Regions from separate parts of the Paenibacillus marchantiae genome, predicted to be linked through region 1. Evidence: a T-box and tRNA genes for the amino acid it is inferred to sense, from the RefSeq annotation. Region 1 holds a T-box; the other holds one or more tRNA genes.

The links. The T-box of region 1 lies ahead of PTQ21_RS30385 (valine--tRNA ligase). A T-box ahead of a tRNA ligase gene usually reads a tRNA of that ligase, here a tRNA-Val.
Region 2: it encodes a tRNA-Val, which carries the amino acid that the T-box ahead of PTQ21_RS30385 (valine--tRNA ligase) is inferred to sense. The anticodon was not compared.

Annotation. Positions count from the first base shown of each region.
Region 1 is NZ_CP118270.1:6,752,834-6,760,863, forward strand. It holds gene PTQ21_RS30380 (bifunctional folylpolyglutamate synthase/dihydrofolate synthase) at 1-449, opposite strand, end outside; gene PTQ21_RS30385 (valine--tRNA ligase) at 527-3,193, opposite strand; T-box leader at 3,252-3,531, opposite strand; gene PTQ21_RS30390 (LysM peptidoglycan-binding domain-containing protein) at 3,690-5,162, opposite strand; gene PTQ21_RS30395 (RluA family pseudouridine synthase) at 5,299-6,207, opposite strand; gene hemL (glutamate-1-semialdehyde 2,1-aminomutase) at 6,204-7,508, opposite strand; gene hemB (porphobilinogen synthase) at 7,531-8,030, opposite strand, start outside.
Region 2 is NZ_CP118270.1:5,963,970-5,971,999, reverse strand. It holds gene PTQ21_RS26920 (manganese catalase family protein) at 1-535, opposite strand, end outside; gene PTQ21_RS26915 (hypothetical protein) at 765-1,061, shown strand; gene PTQ21_RS26910 (DUF3889 domain-containing protein) at 1,116-1,436, shown strand; gene PTQ21_RS26905 (hypothetical protein) at 1,606-1,818, shown strand; gene PTQ21_RS26900 (hypothetical protein) at 1,812-2,093, shown strand; gene PTQ21_RS26895 (DUF3892 domain-containing protein) at 2,154-2,390, opposite strand; gene PTQ21_RS26890 (GNAT family N-acetyltransferase) at 2,501-2,944, opposite strand; gene PTQ21_RS26885 (hypothetical protein) at 3,181-3,435, opposite strand; tRNA gene PTQ21_RS26880 (tRNA-Val) at 3,580-3,652, shown strand; gene PTQ21_RS26875 (hypothetical protein) at 4,295-4,669, shown strand; gene PTQ21_RS26870 (winged helix-turn-helix transcriptional regulator) at 4,812-5,147, opposite strand; gene PTQ21_RS26865 (NADH-dependent flavin oxidoreductase) at 5,275-6,471, shown strand; gene PTQ21_RS26860 (organic hydroperoxide resistance protein) at 6,693-7,112, shown strand; gene PTQ21_RS26855 (YdhK family protein) at 7,355-7,915, shown strand.

The DNA of each region.
Region 1 (8,030 bases):
GGGTAGCACTCTTCCGCATAATACAGAAGGGCGATTGCTGTAGATACCTCAAACATCGTAGGTGATCCAAGGGGAGTTGAAGCCATCTCTTGAACCAATGGATACAGGCGGTTTGAGATTTTGAGCAAAGTTTCTTCCGGGATATCCTCACCGTTGTACTGAAAACGGTTTGTGAATTTGGTGATATAAGGGGACGTAAACGTTCCAACATCATATCCCGCCTGAAGAAGCACTGACGTCAAAAAAGCGCAAGTCGAACCTTTGCCGTTCGTTCCCGCGACATGAATAAATTTGAGACGCTGGTGAGGATTACCCAGCAATGACATCAATCCCTCGATTCGTTCCAATCCAGGTCGGATGCCAAAAGGAATAAGGCCATTGATCCAGTTCACGGCCTCGTCATAGGTAAGTAAAGGAGATGCTATTTCTGTCCCGTTAAGTTCCGTCATATGATTCACCTTTGGTTTGAGTTTGGTTGAAAAAAGCGGCCGGATGGCGCAGAAGCACTCCATCCGACCCGAATATATTAACCTTTCAGTTCCTTGATTCGTGCAATCACCTTATCCCGTTTATCGGAATAATCAGCTTGCTTGGCGCGCTCTTCCTCAATAACCTTGGCAGGAGCCTTGGCAACAAAGCCTTCGTTCGCCAGCTTTTTCTCCACACGGAGTACTTCGCCCTCAAGGTTCTGCAACTCTTTCTCCAGACGAGCCACTTCCTGATCAATATCAATAAGACCCGCCAGCGGCAAGTACAGCTCAGCCCCAGTAATGACTGCAGTCATTGCTTTATCCGGTGAACTCAGATCCAAGCCGCTGTCGAACTCGGACGTATTACAGAAACGTTTGATGTAATGGCTGTTGCGTTCAATGATGCTGGATGTCTCTGCGTTGTTCGCTTTCACCATCAATTCAATTTTCTTGCTCATTGGTACGTTTACTTCTGCACGGATGTTTCGTACTGCACGAATGGTATCCATAAGCAGGTTCATCTCGGCAACCGCTTCTGGGTTCTCCAGTGCAGGGTCATACACAGGCCAGGAAGCCAACGTAATCGTTTCGCCTTCATGCGGCAGATGCTGCCAGATCTCTTCCGAAATGTACGGCATGAACGGATGAATCAGGCGCATAGTCTGATCCAGCACATAAGCAAGAACCGATTGTGTTTTCTTCTTGGCAACCGGATCTTCCCCATAGAAGGACAACTTCGCAAATTCAATATACCAGTCACACAGGTCATCCCAAATAAAGTTATACAGCAAACGGCCTGTTTCTCCAAATTCATATGCTTCGATTAGACGCGTAATATCACGAGAAGTTTCGTTCAGGCGGTGCAAAATCCAGTAATCCGCTGTTCCAAGGTCTCCACTAATATCACGATCTTCATAGGTGAACCCTTCCAGATTCATCAAAGCGAAGCGCGATGCATTCCAGATTTTATTGGCAAAGTTACGAGCCTGTTCAACCCGCTCCCAGCGGAAACGGAGATCCTGACCCGGAGTACTACTTGTAGAGATCATGTAACGCATTGCATCCGCACCATATTTCTCAATCACATCCAACGGATCAACACCATTGCCTAGCGATTTGGACATCTTGCGTCCGTCTGCATCACGAACAAGACCGTGCATCAGCACATCCTTGAACGGAACCTCTTCCGTGAACTCCAGAGCGGTAAAGATCATACGCGCCACCCAGAAATAAATAATGTCATACCCTGTTACGAGTACACTTGTCGGGTAATAACGTTTCAGATCTTCCGTGTCTTCCGGCCAGCCTAAAGTAGAGAACGGCCATAATGCGGAGCTGAACCATGTATCCAGAACATCTTCATCCTGTCTCAGCTTGCGTCCAGCGTATTCTGGCAATGTTGTCGGATCTTCAGCAGATACAATAACTTCTCCAGTCTCCTCGTCGTACCAGGCAGGAATACGATGACCCCACCACAATTGACGAGAGATACACCAGTCACGAACATTCTCGATCCAGTTCAGATACGTTTTCTCAAAACGATCCGGAACAAAATGAACCCCTTCACCGCTTTGTTGCTTCTCAATCGCTTTCTCCGCGAGCGGCTTCATCTCAACAAACCACTGTGTGGACAAATACGGCTCAACAACAGCTCCTGTACGTTCGCTGTGTCCAACCTGATGCGTATGATCCTCGATGTTGATCAATACGCCCTGTTCTTGCAGGTCTGCAACAATCTGCTTACGGCAGTCACTGCGATCCAGTCCCTGATATTTGCCTGCTTCGGCATTCATCGTACCCGTCTCATCCATCACCGTAATCTGTGGCAGATCATGACGAAGGCCCACTTCGAAGTCATTCGGATCATGAGCAGGCGTTATTTTCACGGCGCCGCTTCCGAAATCTTTATCTACGTACTCATCTGCAATAACCGGAATTTCCCGTCCGATAATAGGCAGAACAAGCACCTTGCCAATCATGTCTGCGTAACGCTCATCCTTAGGATGAACTGCAACTGCCGTATCTCCCAACATCGTTTCCGGGCGAGTAGTCGCTACTGTGACATACCCACTTCCGTCTTTGAGCGGATAACGCAGATGGTACAAGTGACCCTGAACTTCTTTATATTCAACCTCGATGTCGGACAGTGCAGTCCGATTCACCGGGTCCCAGTTAATAATTCGTTTGCCTCGATAAATGAGGCCTTTTTCATACAGTTGAACAAACACTTTACGCACAGCCTGGGATAGACCTTCATCCAGTGTAAAACGTTCACGCGAGTAATCGAGCGACAAGCCCATCTTGCCCCATTGCTGACGAATGGTCGTTGCGTATTGCTCTTTCCAGTCCCATACCTTCTCCAAGAACTTTTCGCGTCCCAGATCATAACGAGTCTGACCTTCTTCACGCAATTTCTGCTCTACTTTGGTTTGGGTAGCAATACCTGCATGGTCAGAACCCGGCAGCCACAGTGCATCATAGCCCTGCATCCGCTTGGTACGAATCAGAATGTCCTGCAGTGTGAAATCGAGCGCATGCCCGATATGGAGCATTCCGGTTACGTTCGGGGGTGGGATTACAATCGTATAAGGTTCAGCATCTTTACGCTGGCCTGCTTTGAAATATCCATTTTCCATCCAAGTGGAATACCATTTTTGTTCCGCAGCTTTCGGATCATATGTGGTTGGCATTTCTGTTGCAGCTGAATTTTTTTGTTCAGACATGTGTCATTCCTCCGTTACTTATTCATCATCGCCAAAAAACAAAAAAACCTTTCATCCATCAAAGGACGAAAGGTTAGCTTTCGCGGTACCACCTTTGTTTCACGCAGATAGAAAGGTAGACTACCCCTTCTGAACTTACGTGACACTTCAAGCAGATAACGGCTGCGACCGGCCCATCCTACCTTAGGAATGAATGATACTAAAGTTACTCATCCCTTGTATTCAAACAGGCAACTCCCGGGCGACTTCGATCAGTTGGTTCCTACGGAATTTCCCAGCGCTACAATCCCGCTCTCTGAAAGGTCATACTGTCTACTACTCCCGATCCACGTTGTTCTTCAAAAAACCTAAACACATCATACCCTGCCCGTGCCCGATAGTCAACCTGACAACAGCGGAAAAAGCGCGCTGCAATGCAGGTTGAGGGCTGACAAAGCAAAAACCCGCCATCCTCAAGGGATCACGGGTCGAAATGGTCATTAAACCAGCCTACAGGTTAAGGGATATATAGAATCTGTCCTTCTTCCACAACCTGTTCGGACAAACGATTATACAACTGGAGCTCTCGGGTACTTAACTGATATCGGTCTGCAATGGTATCGAGCGTCTCTTCACGCTGTACAATGCATAACTTCACCTTACGGAACGGGGTCTGATCGACAATGGTGCCGAGAAACAGGTTCTTCCACTCTACATCATCAGGCGGGTATGCTTCTTGCTGCTGGACTCCAGCAAGTGCCTCTTGCTCCCGTTCAGCCTCCGCCTCCCGTGTCACCCTGCCAGAGGATAACAAGGAGGAGATGCCTACGCCCTCTTCCTGTTTGGGTGCGGATTCTCTCTTGCTGCCAAAAGCAACCTTAAGCTCCGGCTTGTCTTCCGTCTCAGCCACAGGTTCAGGGATAAAAGATTCTTTTTCAGCAGGCTCATTCGTCTCCACCGCTTCAAGAGGAGGTGTGTTTTCCTCCGAAATTTCCGGTTCAGATGCTGCGAAGACATCCTGCCAGTTCTCTGACTGCGAACCTGCCGGAACATTTGCAACCGTCTGATCCTCCTGCTTTGGTTCAGATCGGGCAGATTCAAAATGCCATACGTCCGGCGCTGCCTGTTCATCCGAAGGCTGCAGATCCAGTTTGGAATCGGTCTGCTCCGAATTCCTTAGGTTCGTATGTAAGGTCTCGACGGAAGGCTCGGACCAGACAGACGACTCTTCAGCCAGAGGAAGCAAAGGCTCAGATTCAGGGTAAGAAGCCAACCTGTCGGCTGTCTCCGCTAAAAAAGACGAAACGGGAGAAGGCGTATCGGACAACACATCCGCTTGCGCTTCATCCTCCTTGTCCCTCAAGGACGAGGACTCTTCGTTTTCAGCTATTTTGCTTTGCTCCGCATTCCCATCCCCTTGCTGCCAGGATTGAAACGGTTCGGAAGCAGCTTGAAATAGATGTTCCTGCTGTAACTCCTCTTCGCTCCGTTGAAGCAGATACTCCTGAGCAAACACATTGGGATAGCTGCCTATCTGCTCTGTTTCAGCAGAACGGTCGCCCTGCTTAGGGTCGGGCGAATGTACAACGGTAAACTCATCTGCTGACCAGACCTGCGGTTCCTCCACCGGAAAGCCCTCGATACCGCGAAGCGACAATACGCCAGTAATGTTCAGACTTCGGTTGGATAACAAATCGACATCAAAATTTTCGATCTCAATGGAAATATCCTCAAGCGATCTTACCCGGTTCAGGGGTACCGTGATCTCCACCGGAATAAAATGTTTGAGTTCCTCCGAGATCTCGTTCTCTCCCCGATACGCACCTGTTAGCAAAAGATGGCCTCGCAATGTTGCATGATCATCCTGACCTATCACCTGAATGCGGGGATATAACTCAATTTCCTCCAGTTCCTCAATTGCAGGAACTCCCTCTGACAAATGAACGCGCTCATAAATATCGAACCGTAAACCATAAGGTTGATTCAACAAAGGTGGCGTCCTCCTTTCGGCATATGTTCACCATGATCCTTCTCATGGGACTGATCCATGGTCCAAATCCTTCGTTACCCCATCTATATGCCTTGAATGAGATGAGCATGCCACCTTTTGTGTAAACCTTCCCAGTTTATTGGTCCTTGCCTTCCCGTTGTGCCAGTTGTTCAAAATCCTGCGGCCAAGGGTCTGCCACTTCAATTCGTGCACCTGTTAGTGGATGAGCAAAACTCAGTGTCTCACCATGAAGCGCTTGTCGACCAATAGAATCCCTTCTGCCTTCATATAACTCATCTCCAACGAGGGGATGTCCTGCATAACTTAAATGCACCCGAATCTGGTGTGTGCGTCCTGTATCCAGTGTCAGCCGGACAAGGGTCGCCCTATCCCATACCTCCACGATCTCCACGTGAGTTACAGCGTCCTGCCCACCTTCAGAGATACGTCTGCGTTGCTTGTGATGCCTGTCCTTCCCAATCGGAGCATCAATTGTATTCAGCTCCATGGATATCTGACCGCCTGCAATGGCGACGTAATGGCGTCCAATGTCTTTACGGCGCATCGCTTCATCCAGTTTCGCGAGGGCAAAAGCATTTTTGGCATATAAAACAGGTCCAGTTGTGTCCTCGTCCAGACGGTGAACATGGCGTACATTCGTCTGAATTCCATTCATTTCGTAATAAGACGCAACCGCATGATCCAGTGTAATCGCTTGATCCGCCCGGCTCCCATCGGGATGAAGCTTCATTCCGGCCGGTTTATGCACGACCAGACAGAAGTCATCCTCATACAGAACATCGATATCCGCCCAACGCGGTTCAACATCGATCGGCTGAGACGCAAAAAGGGCCAGCCGAAGCCGGTCCCCTGCGAGTTGTATGCCTTGGTTCGTCTTTAGCTGACGCAACATTTTCTCTGGTAACTGAAGCTCAGACAAGAGCCATTGCTCTGCAGCCGTTTGCCTGTCTGAACTGCCTGTCACCGCTTTGCCTGGCATTAGCTCAAGCCATTCCCCACGACGTTTCCAACTTTTAATGGTCATAATGATTGAAGAGCCTTACGGTTTGCCTCGATCGTATCGTCAATATCCTGCTCCGTATGCACGCCAGAAACAAACATGCCTTCGTATTGGGAAGGTGCAACACTTACACCCTGATCAATCATGGCCGCAAAGTAACGACGGAATTGATCGAGATTGCTTTCTTTAGCAATATCATAATTCGTAACCGGAACAGCACTGAAAAATGGACATACCATCGAACCAACACGGTTAATCGTTATGGCTACACCCGTCTCTGCTGCATTCTTCTCAAACCCAGCCTGCAAGCGTGCAGACAGTGTCTCCAGACGATCATAGACCTCCGGTGTCAACAATTTGAGTGTCGTATAACCTGCTGCCATAGCCAGTGGATTACCGCTCAGTGTACCTGCCTGATAGATCGGTCCGGTCGGAGCAATCTGTTCCATCAGATCACGTCTGCCGCCATAAGCGCCCACCGGAAGCCCGCCACCGATTACTTTACCCAGACAAGTCAGGTCAGGTGTAACGCCATATCGTCCCTGTGCACAGTTCAACCCTACACGGAAACCGGTCATGACTTCGTCAAAAATGAGCAGACTGCCGTATTGAGACGTCAAATTGCGCAGGCCTTCAAGGAAACCCGAAACGGGTGGTACAACTCCCATATTACCTGCAACAGGTTCCACAATGACGGCGGCCAGTTCTTCGCCATAACGTTCAAAAGCAAGCTTCACTGACTCCAGGTCATTGTATGGAACCGTAATCGTATTCATAGCCACACCTTCAGGAACACCAGGGCTGTCAGGCAGACCCAGTGTTGCTACACCAGATCCTGCTTTGATCAGCAAGCTATCGGCATGCCCGTGATATGATCCTTCAAACTTCAAAATTTTACTGCGTCCGGTTACACCACGTGCCAGCCGAATTGCACTCATGGTTGCTTCCGTACCGGAATTCACCATTCGTACGATATCGATCGAAGGCACACGGTCACAGACGAGTTTAGCCATCTCGGTCTCCAGCAGTGTTGGCGCACCAAAGCTTGTTCCTTTAAGGGCTGTCTCACGCAAAGCTTCCACAACGTCAGGATGCGCATGTCCCATAATAAGCGGACCCCAGGATCCCACATAATCAATAAAAACATTGCCATCAATATCATAGATTTTGGAGCCTTCTCCGCGCTCTGCATAGATCGGGGTAAGCCCCACCGATTTGAACGCCCGAACGGGACTGTTCACACCCCCAGGTATGTACTGCTTGGCTTCTTCAAATGCGCTGCGTGAGCGCTCATCATTGCGACGAGTTCCTTGTTGTGCAGTCATGAACATCCTCCTTAACATAAATTTATTTCTCGGCCAACCAGCGTGAAGCGTCTTTTCCGTAGTACGTAATAATCATATCTGCCCCCGCACGTTTCATACTCAGCAGAATTTCCATGGCCACTTTCTTCTCATCAATCCACCCTTGAATCGCCGCTGCCTTCACCATGGCATACTCTCCACTTACGTTGTAAGCAACCAGTGGCAGATCAAAATTGTCCTTGATTGTACGCATGACATCCAGATAGGACAATGAAGGTTTCACCATCAACATGTCCGCGCCTTCGAGCACATCGGTTTCGGCTTCACGCAATGCTTCACGCGCGTTTGCCGGGTCCATCTGATACGACTTGCGATTTCCGAATTGTGGCGTGGAATCCGCAGCTTCGCGGAATGGACCATAGAATGCTGAAGCATATTTTACGGAGTAGGACATGATTGGAATGTGACTGAAGCCATTCTCATCCAGTCCGGCACGAATCGCTTGGACAAATCCATCCATCATGTTGGATGGTGCAATGATGT
Region 2 (8,030 bases), 790 kb from region 1:
GTACCAGCAAATAGCCAACAACTGCCCGGGCTGCAGGGTGATCGGTCATTTCATAAACTTTCATTTTATGTGTACGTGCTCCGCATTCAAGAAAAAAGTTATGCAGCAGATCTTCGACCAGATTTCCACTGTTAAAAACATGGGCGCCTGTCCATGGATTGCCCATGGAGTCGAAAGGCATTGCTCCCTGTGCGCCAGCCAGGAAATGATAGGACAGACGCGCATCCTTCACGGAACCAAGTGGTGTATCGTCAGGCTCTTTGTACTCAGTGGAACCTCTGAGGCATTTGTTAATGCCATGGGACACAAGCTCTACGTGACCCAATTCTTCGGCGGTGATACTCATCACCAGATCGTAGAAGGGTTTCAATTTTTCTTTAGAGCGAAAATTAAAGGATTGATAGAGGTAATTGTTCAACGTTGACATCTCTCCGAATTTACCACCCAGCAATTCTTGTATCGCTGCCGCTGCATTCGGGTCCGGTCTCTCGACATTGGGGATTTCAATTGCGATTTCATCCATACGTTTGAACATTCGGTGTAACCTCCTCGAAATGATTGCTCAGAATAATGAAGTGATGTTGTCATGGCCTATTACACGTTTATCGAATACGCTAAACCCATAATTTTGCAATTGAGGCTTAAGGCGTATGTAGTTAAGTCTACATTTGTTATTTCCAATCCCGTATTATTTATGTACAATCAGGACAAATGAAGTTAAGTATGGTTGTCATTATTTGATTTAAATGAAGGAGAAACTGAGAGTGCGCAAAAGTTGGATTATGGTAGGATGGGGTGTCCTGCTGCTTGTCGTTTTTGGATGTAGCGATGTTACGGCAGCATACGCAGATTATCCAAGTGAGCTGGATCAACAAACACGAGATGCGCTTATAGAAAAGTACGGTTTGGAAAAGCCGGAAGATCCACCACCGCGTAATCTTTTATTGGAGGGTGACTGGGGGATAAGCTTCAAATCACCAATCGAACGGTATAAGATGGCGATCAGTACGATTCAATCGCTCCAGCAACCGATTACGTTTATCCTTCGTCTACTGGTGTAAAATAAACTTCTACAGGGCAGGCTAACGTAAACATTGTCCCGAGGAGTGAATGATATGAGAATGCTCATCGTAGCCCTGATGACGGTGATACTAAGTTTAAGTGGACTAGCAACAAGTTCAGCAACTGCAATTCCGGATTATGCGAAATGGGGAATCATTGCAGTGAAAGAAACACAAACCAAGTACAACGTGGATATTTTGGATTACAAACACATCGGTCGCACCTCACTAACAGCAGACCAATCCCGTGAACAGTTCAAGTTATGGGTACGTAACAAAGACGGTAAACAATTTGCTGTATTTGTGAATGTTGATTTTAATCCGTCTACCCAGCAGCTGAAAAAAGTACAATTCACGGAATCGGATCGACGTTGAACTGAACATGCACTGCATAGCAAGGCAGGATAGGAACCAGACTTCCCTATGAGAGGGAGTGAGTCTGGTTTTTTTATTTCAAAAAAATCCTTTTTTTAGTTGTTGAATAAAGAACTTATGTTCGCATATAATAATAAAACAAACACATGTTCTTATTGGAGGGATGATTATGCTAGGGAAATATATTGGTCAGATGGTGGAGCTCGTCTACATGGATCGTGCAGGGCATATTACACAGCGGCAGATTCGAATCAACAGTGTACGGGAAGGTAAGATTAGAGCATCCGCAGGGAAAGAGGGGGCACCCCGAACATTTCTTGAACAAGGTATTCTGGCATGGCGTCCCGTACTCCATAAGGAAGGGAAGGAAGAAATATGCTGAATGATTTTGAACGCAAAATTTTGCGTATTATTGTTAATTATGCGGGGCAGCGTCGCCGAGTACCACGAATGGATGAGCTGGAGAATAAGACGGGCAGAACCAAGGCGTTCATTCATGAGTCACTGCTGGAGCTTGAGCGCAGGCAGCATATTGTGTGGGAGAACAAGTCTACGCTGGAAGGCATACTAATTCTGCAAGCATGGGAGCAGGAATCACAGCCCATTCGCAAAAGCCAGCCTGCTGGCAATGCCGTGAAATATTTTACCGAATATTAAAACGTAAAAAACGCCAACCCGGAATGCCGGATTGGCGCCATGTTAATCAGCATACATCTATTAGAAGATAGGAAGTTGATCAAGGTTATTGGTTGGGTCGCCGTCTGCGTCACCGCGAATGTACATTTCGCCGTCTTTGCCTTTAAAGACGTTCACACCTGCAATTGATCCTGCTTTTACTTCTGCCAGTGCTTGTTGGTAATCCAGCACACGTCCGGATGAAGTTTGAAACGCTGTCAGATCGCCGTCACCATTTTTTTGTACTGCTGTGAAGCTTTCGCGTGTCGTTTGATCCATGATGTCACACTCTCCTTATCTGACCAAATAGGAATCTGGTTACCTCTTTAGCCTGTCCGGATCAAAAAAAAGTATGCACTACATAGCTTCATATCGCACGCAGAGGTTATTTACAGGCTCTTTTGCATACGAACGTGCAGAATGTCTGCATCATAAAAAGGCTCTTCCGAGATCACTTCATATCCGAGCTTCTCATAGAACTTCTGCGCCTGGCATTGTGCGTCCAAAACAGAGTAGGCCAATCCCAATTCGCGTGCTCGTTCTTCCATGGCTAACAGAAGCACACGTCCGTAACCGAACGAACGATGAGATTTGAGTACAGCGATACGCTGCATTTTGGCGGTATCCTTGGTGTAATAGATCAGACGCCCTGTGGCTACAGCCTGTCCATCTTTACTCAACAATACGTGATGCACATCAGGACTGATGATATCATATTGATCGATCTCAATGTCAGCAGGCACCTGCTGCTCGATGACAAAAACATGATTGCGAATATCCAATGCTTCCTGGAGTTGTTCTTCAGTCGTTACATAACTAATCTCAGCTGCCAATTCCATACCTTCTTTCTGCTCTACGCTATCAGACTGAATTATACAAAAAAATGCTTTTCCTGTATAGTTAAGACTGGAACATACTGGGAGAGGAGGGGCGCACCATGGGTATGGCAGGAGTGATGGCAATCACCCTTTTGATGGCGGCAGGAATGATTGCTTTGTTGTATTATGTGACTAAGAAGGCGTACTCCAAAAAGTGGGACGAAGACGAGTGAAATGCAATTTGATGTTCCTCAGGGTAAGACTTCAACATTGCCTTGTGGGGAGTAAACGTCATGCACAACAGACTTGGAATACACATCCAGCCAAACGGGCAGATCATCATTCACCTCATGGGGCTCTTTTAACTGTTGGAATTGTACTGTATGTTCATCCCGTTCCAAACTACAACCGACAGAAACGTATATTAATGCAACAAGCGCAATCAAACAGGCTAAGTTTTTGGCTATGATAAATAAACGCAGCTTACGTTCTTTCATGTTCCTCATATGGAAGTCACCTCGTCATCAAAATGGTAATCATTCCTTTATTGTGCACCAATTCAAATAAAATATTACCAATATAACGATTGACAATGAACACGGTTACTTGGTATGATACTGTTACTCGATTGGAAAACAATCAGATATCATGATCTGTTAGCTCAGCTGGGAGAGCACTATCTTGACAGGGTAGGGGTCAGTGGTTCGAGCCCACTACAGATCATACGCGAGAAGCCTTGCAGAGCAAGGCTTCTTTTCCTTATAGAAGAAACTACACTATAATTTTGTGTTCATTAAAGAGAAATGGTTAATTTTTGGTCAAGATCATGTTATTTTGCTAAGTATCTCGTTAATTAAATTGCTTTCTACAAGTTCTGTTATTGATTATCGTTAAAAAAATGCCAACGTCACATTAACTGTGAGTTGGTATTTTCTACGTTAACCGAAAAGAACAGTGTTTAACTTTTCAGCTGTTTCTTTTGCATGCGTATGTCGCATTCCGTGAAATTTAATTATTGGAATGTTCCAACAGCAACCAAAAGTTTTAATCACTTGGCAGAAATAATTATAAATCGACTATTTGCCGTCAAAAGCCTCCATAATGAGAAAATAACTGCTTATGATGCAGCGATCCAGCACCGGTAGAATTAAAATGAACAATTGCAGAACTACCGGCGTTCTGATTATATATAAAAAGTTTTCTCACTGTGTAACATTCCCTGATTGTAAGTGTTCATTTATATATAGGGAAATTAAAATTACAAACAAAGTTTTTCTCAAGTAAAGATCAGGGTGCATTTTCAAGCAGACCAAAAATAACTTGAATAAAACAACACTAATCATTCAACTTTAGGAGGATATTCTTATGAGAACGAAATCACTAAAATTAATTACAGTTGGTGTGATTTTTGCTTTAGGGATTGGAATAGGTGTCTATGGATGGGGAGCTGCATCTGCTAATACTAGTCCCTCTGAAGATCAAATGGAAATCAATGATAAAGGTGAAACATATGGTTCATTTGTTTATCATGATGGAAAAGAAATAGATTTAGTTAAGGCTATAGGTGTAAACGGAACGGAAGGTTACATCAAGACTTCAGATATGAATCAAGATTTGCCACAAACTCCCGAAGAAGCAATTCAGAGTATGAATGAACCAAAAGTCGATAAGTATATAAACTTGTACGATAGCAACGAGAATATTATCGGAAAATTTCTACTTGAGAGTTCAGAAGATTAAAACTAAACTACACTACTCCTCCAAAAGATGCTCTCCATAATGATTGAGAGCACTTTAAAATTTCAACAAGTAAATTCAGTTCACGTACTGCTCCACTTGTAGTATTCTACTGAAAATATACATATAGCTTGCAGCAGTTTGACTAATTCTTCTGCAAATCAGCAAGATTCTGTCTACCCCAATCGCAGAGAATCTCCAGCACAGGCATCAGCGTTAATCCTTCACGAGACAAAGAGTATTCTACTTTTGGCGGTAATTGTGGGTACTCTGTACGGATAATTAATTGGTCGGCTTCTAGTTCCTTCAGTTGAGAGCTTAGCATTTTATGCGTAATTCCATCCAAAGCTCTTTTCAGTTCTCCATATCGCAATGTTTCTTTTTTCCATAACCAAAATAAGATATGCATTTTCCATTTTCCACCGATCAACGACATGGCATGTGAAAATGGTTTAACGTTTACTTCCTCAGCAATTTCCATATTCCACTCTCCTTTTAGTTAGTATCTACCTTTTAAGTGCATACTATACTCTTTTTTCACCCTACTATACAATAACTCATGAAACAGAGACAAGGGTGGACACGCCTAATAAAAGGAGAGAATATATATGGAAAATAGTAATCGTAATTTCTTGCAGCCTTATACATTTGCGAATGGTTTTACGTTGAAAAATAGAGTGGTCATGGCGCCAATGACAACAATGTCCAGTTTCTTCGATGGTTCCATCACCAATGATGAAGTCGATTATTATGCCGAACGGGCTGGAGGCCCTGGAATGATCATTACAGGTGTTGCGTACGTAACCGATGGGGGAAAAGGCTTCGAAGGTGAGCTCTCCATCGCAAGTGATTCTACAATCAAAGGACTGTCCAAAATTGCAAGAGCCATTCAGAAAGACGGAACGAAAGCCATTGTGCAAATCTTTCATGCAGGGCGCAAAACGAACTCCAAAACGCTAAGAGGTGTACAACCCACCAGTGCGAGTGCAATCGCTGCCGCTCATCCAATCGGCTCGGAGAAGCCGCGTGAATTGACTCCTGAGGAAATCGAAAACATTATTAAGGACTTCGGCAGAGCAACCTTACGGGCTATTCAAGCTGGTTTTGACGGGGTAGAGCTTCACGGGGCCAACACATATCTGTTGCAGCAATTTTTCTCCGTCAATTCCAATCAACGGTCCGATCAGTGGGGTGGCAGTTTTGAAAATCGTATGCGATTTCAGCTGGCGGTCATTCAGGAGGTTGCATCAGTTATTGATGCCCATGCGGATAAACCCTTTATCCTCGGTTACCGGATTTCACCGGAAGAAATTCATATGCCGGGCATCCAGCTCGAAGACTCCTTGGCTTTTGCCCAGGCGCTGACAGACACTCGGGTTGATTACATTCATCTGTCGATGGGAAGTTACAAACGAACATCTTTAAACCACCCCGATGACAAAGAGCCAATCTTAACTAAATTCGTCCGGGTTTTGGATCACAAAAAACCTCTGATCGGCATCGGATCGATTGAGCGGCCGGAAGACGCAGAAGAAGTTATCAACGCCGGGGCAACTTTGGCTGCACTCGGACGGGAATTGATTCGCGAGCCAAAATGGGTACAGAAGGTGAAAGCAGGTGACCTTGGCAGCATTCGTTACCAAATATCCCCGTCGGATATGGATGAGTTGCGCATTCCATTGGCGATGCAGACTTATCTGGAAGGTTCGTTTCGGGAGGTCATGCACTTTACTACCGACAGTCAGGAAGGGACTGACTACCAGAATTCACTTGCACCGATGGAGGGCTTTGAGAAGAAAATGTAAAAGCTAAACTATATTAGGTAGATTCAACTTTTGGATCAGTGATAGATATTTATCAATTACGGAGCAACCATTTCCTGCTATTACAAGAGGGAATGGTTGTTTTTAATTTTATAATAATGATTTACAAACACAATTAAATTGTGTACAATCTAATTGTTAGCAAAACAAAAGAGACATCATCTTTACAAAATAAAATCTAAATTACAGAGGAGCCAATACTCATGAAAACATTATATGAAACCACAGTTATCAATACAGGTGGACGTCAAGGGATCGTGCAATCGCCAGATAACGTATTTATGCTCGATGTAGCTGCCCCACCTGAACTGGGAGGTAAAGTGACGACAGCTACGAATCCAGAGCAATTGTTTGCAGCAGGCTACAGTGCTTGCTTTAATTCAGCGCTGGAGTTTCAGTTGAAGAAACACAAAGTTGAAATTGAGAGAAGCACAGTATCGGCTACGGTTATGCTTGTGACAGACCCTACGGATAATGGTGTGAAACTGGAAGTGGAACTTGAAGTTAAAATTGAGGGTCTGGATGAGGAGACAGCACAGAAATTTGTCAAACTTGCGCATGACTACTGCCCATATTCCAAAGGAATCAAAGGGAACGTCAATGTTACCGTGGGACTAGCCTAATTATTGAGCCGAGTCGATCGAACGGTTTCGTTTTGGACTTCATTGTTAAAGTCTGAAGCATGTATTTAAAATAATTTCTAAAAACTGAAGGCCTCCGAGAAATCGGAGGTTTTTTTGATATGCTCTTAATTCTGCAGCGATAACCAACCAAATAATAGATAAAGAAATCAATTACGGTTGAAATATACCCATATGGGGTATATTATAGGTGTAGAAATCGAAAGTTTAAAGGAGTGCAACTCATGAAAAAGTATGCAATAATATTGCTGACTACGGTGATCACGGGCAGTCTGATGTTAAGTGGATGTGGCAAGAATGCTGAGCAGGATAATAGCAGTAGTGACAGTCATGCAGCGAGCACAGGAGAGATGCACCACTCGGATTCGGGAGAATTACCGGAAGGACTTCAGGAAAAGAAAAATCCTACATATCCAGTGAGCAGCCATGTCGTGTTGAGTACGGACCATATGGCCGGAATGAAGGGTGCAGAAGCAACAATTGTGGGAGCCTATGAGACAACAGCTTATACAGTCTCGTATACACCAACTACAGGGGGAGACACTGTAAAAAATCATAAATGGGTCATTCAAGAGGAAATTCAGGACCATACGGATCAACCGTATGCAGCAGGAGCAGAGGTTGTGCTGAACGCTGACCACTTGCCAGGAATGAAAGGTGCTAAGGCAACGATTGACTCCGCTGAGCAAACGACGGTATATATGGTTGATTATACCCCGACCACAGGCGGAGATCCGGTGAAGAATCATAAATGGGTCACGGAAGAAGAATTGTCTGCTAAATGAGAGAGCTTGAAGTAAGTGCCTGAAGTAATAGTTGTTAAGCCTCACATCCATGCGTATAACTTGTGTTAGTCATTATGTGATTACCAAAACCACCCTCCTCACTTTTTAAGTGAAA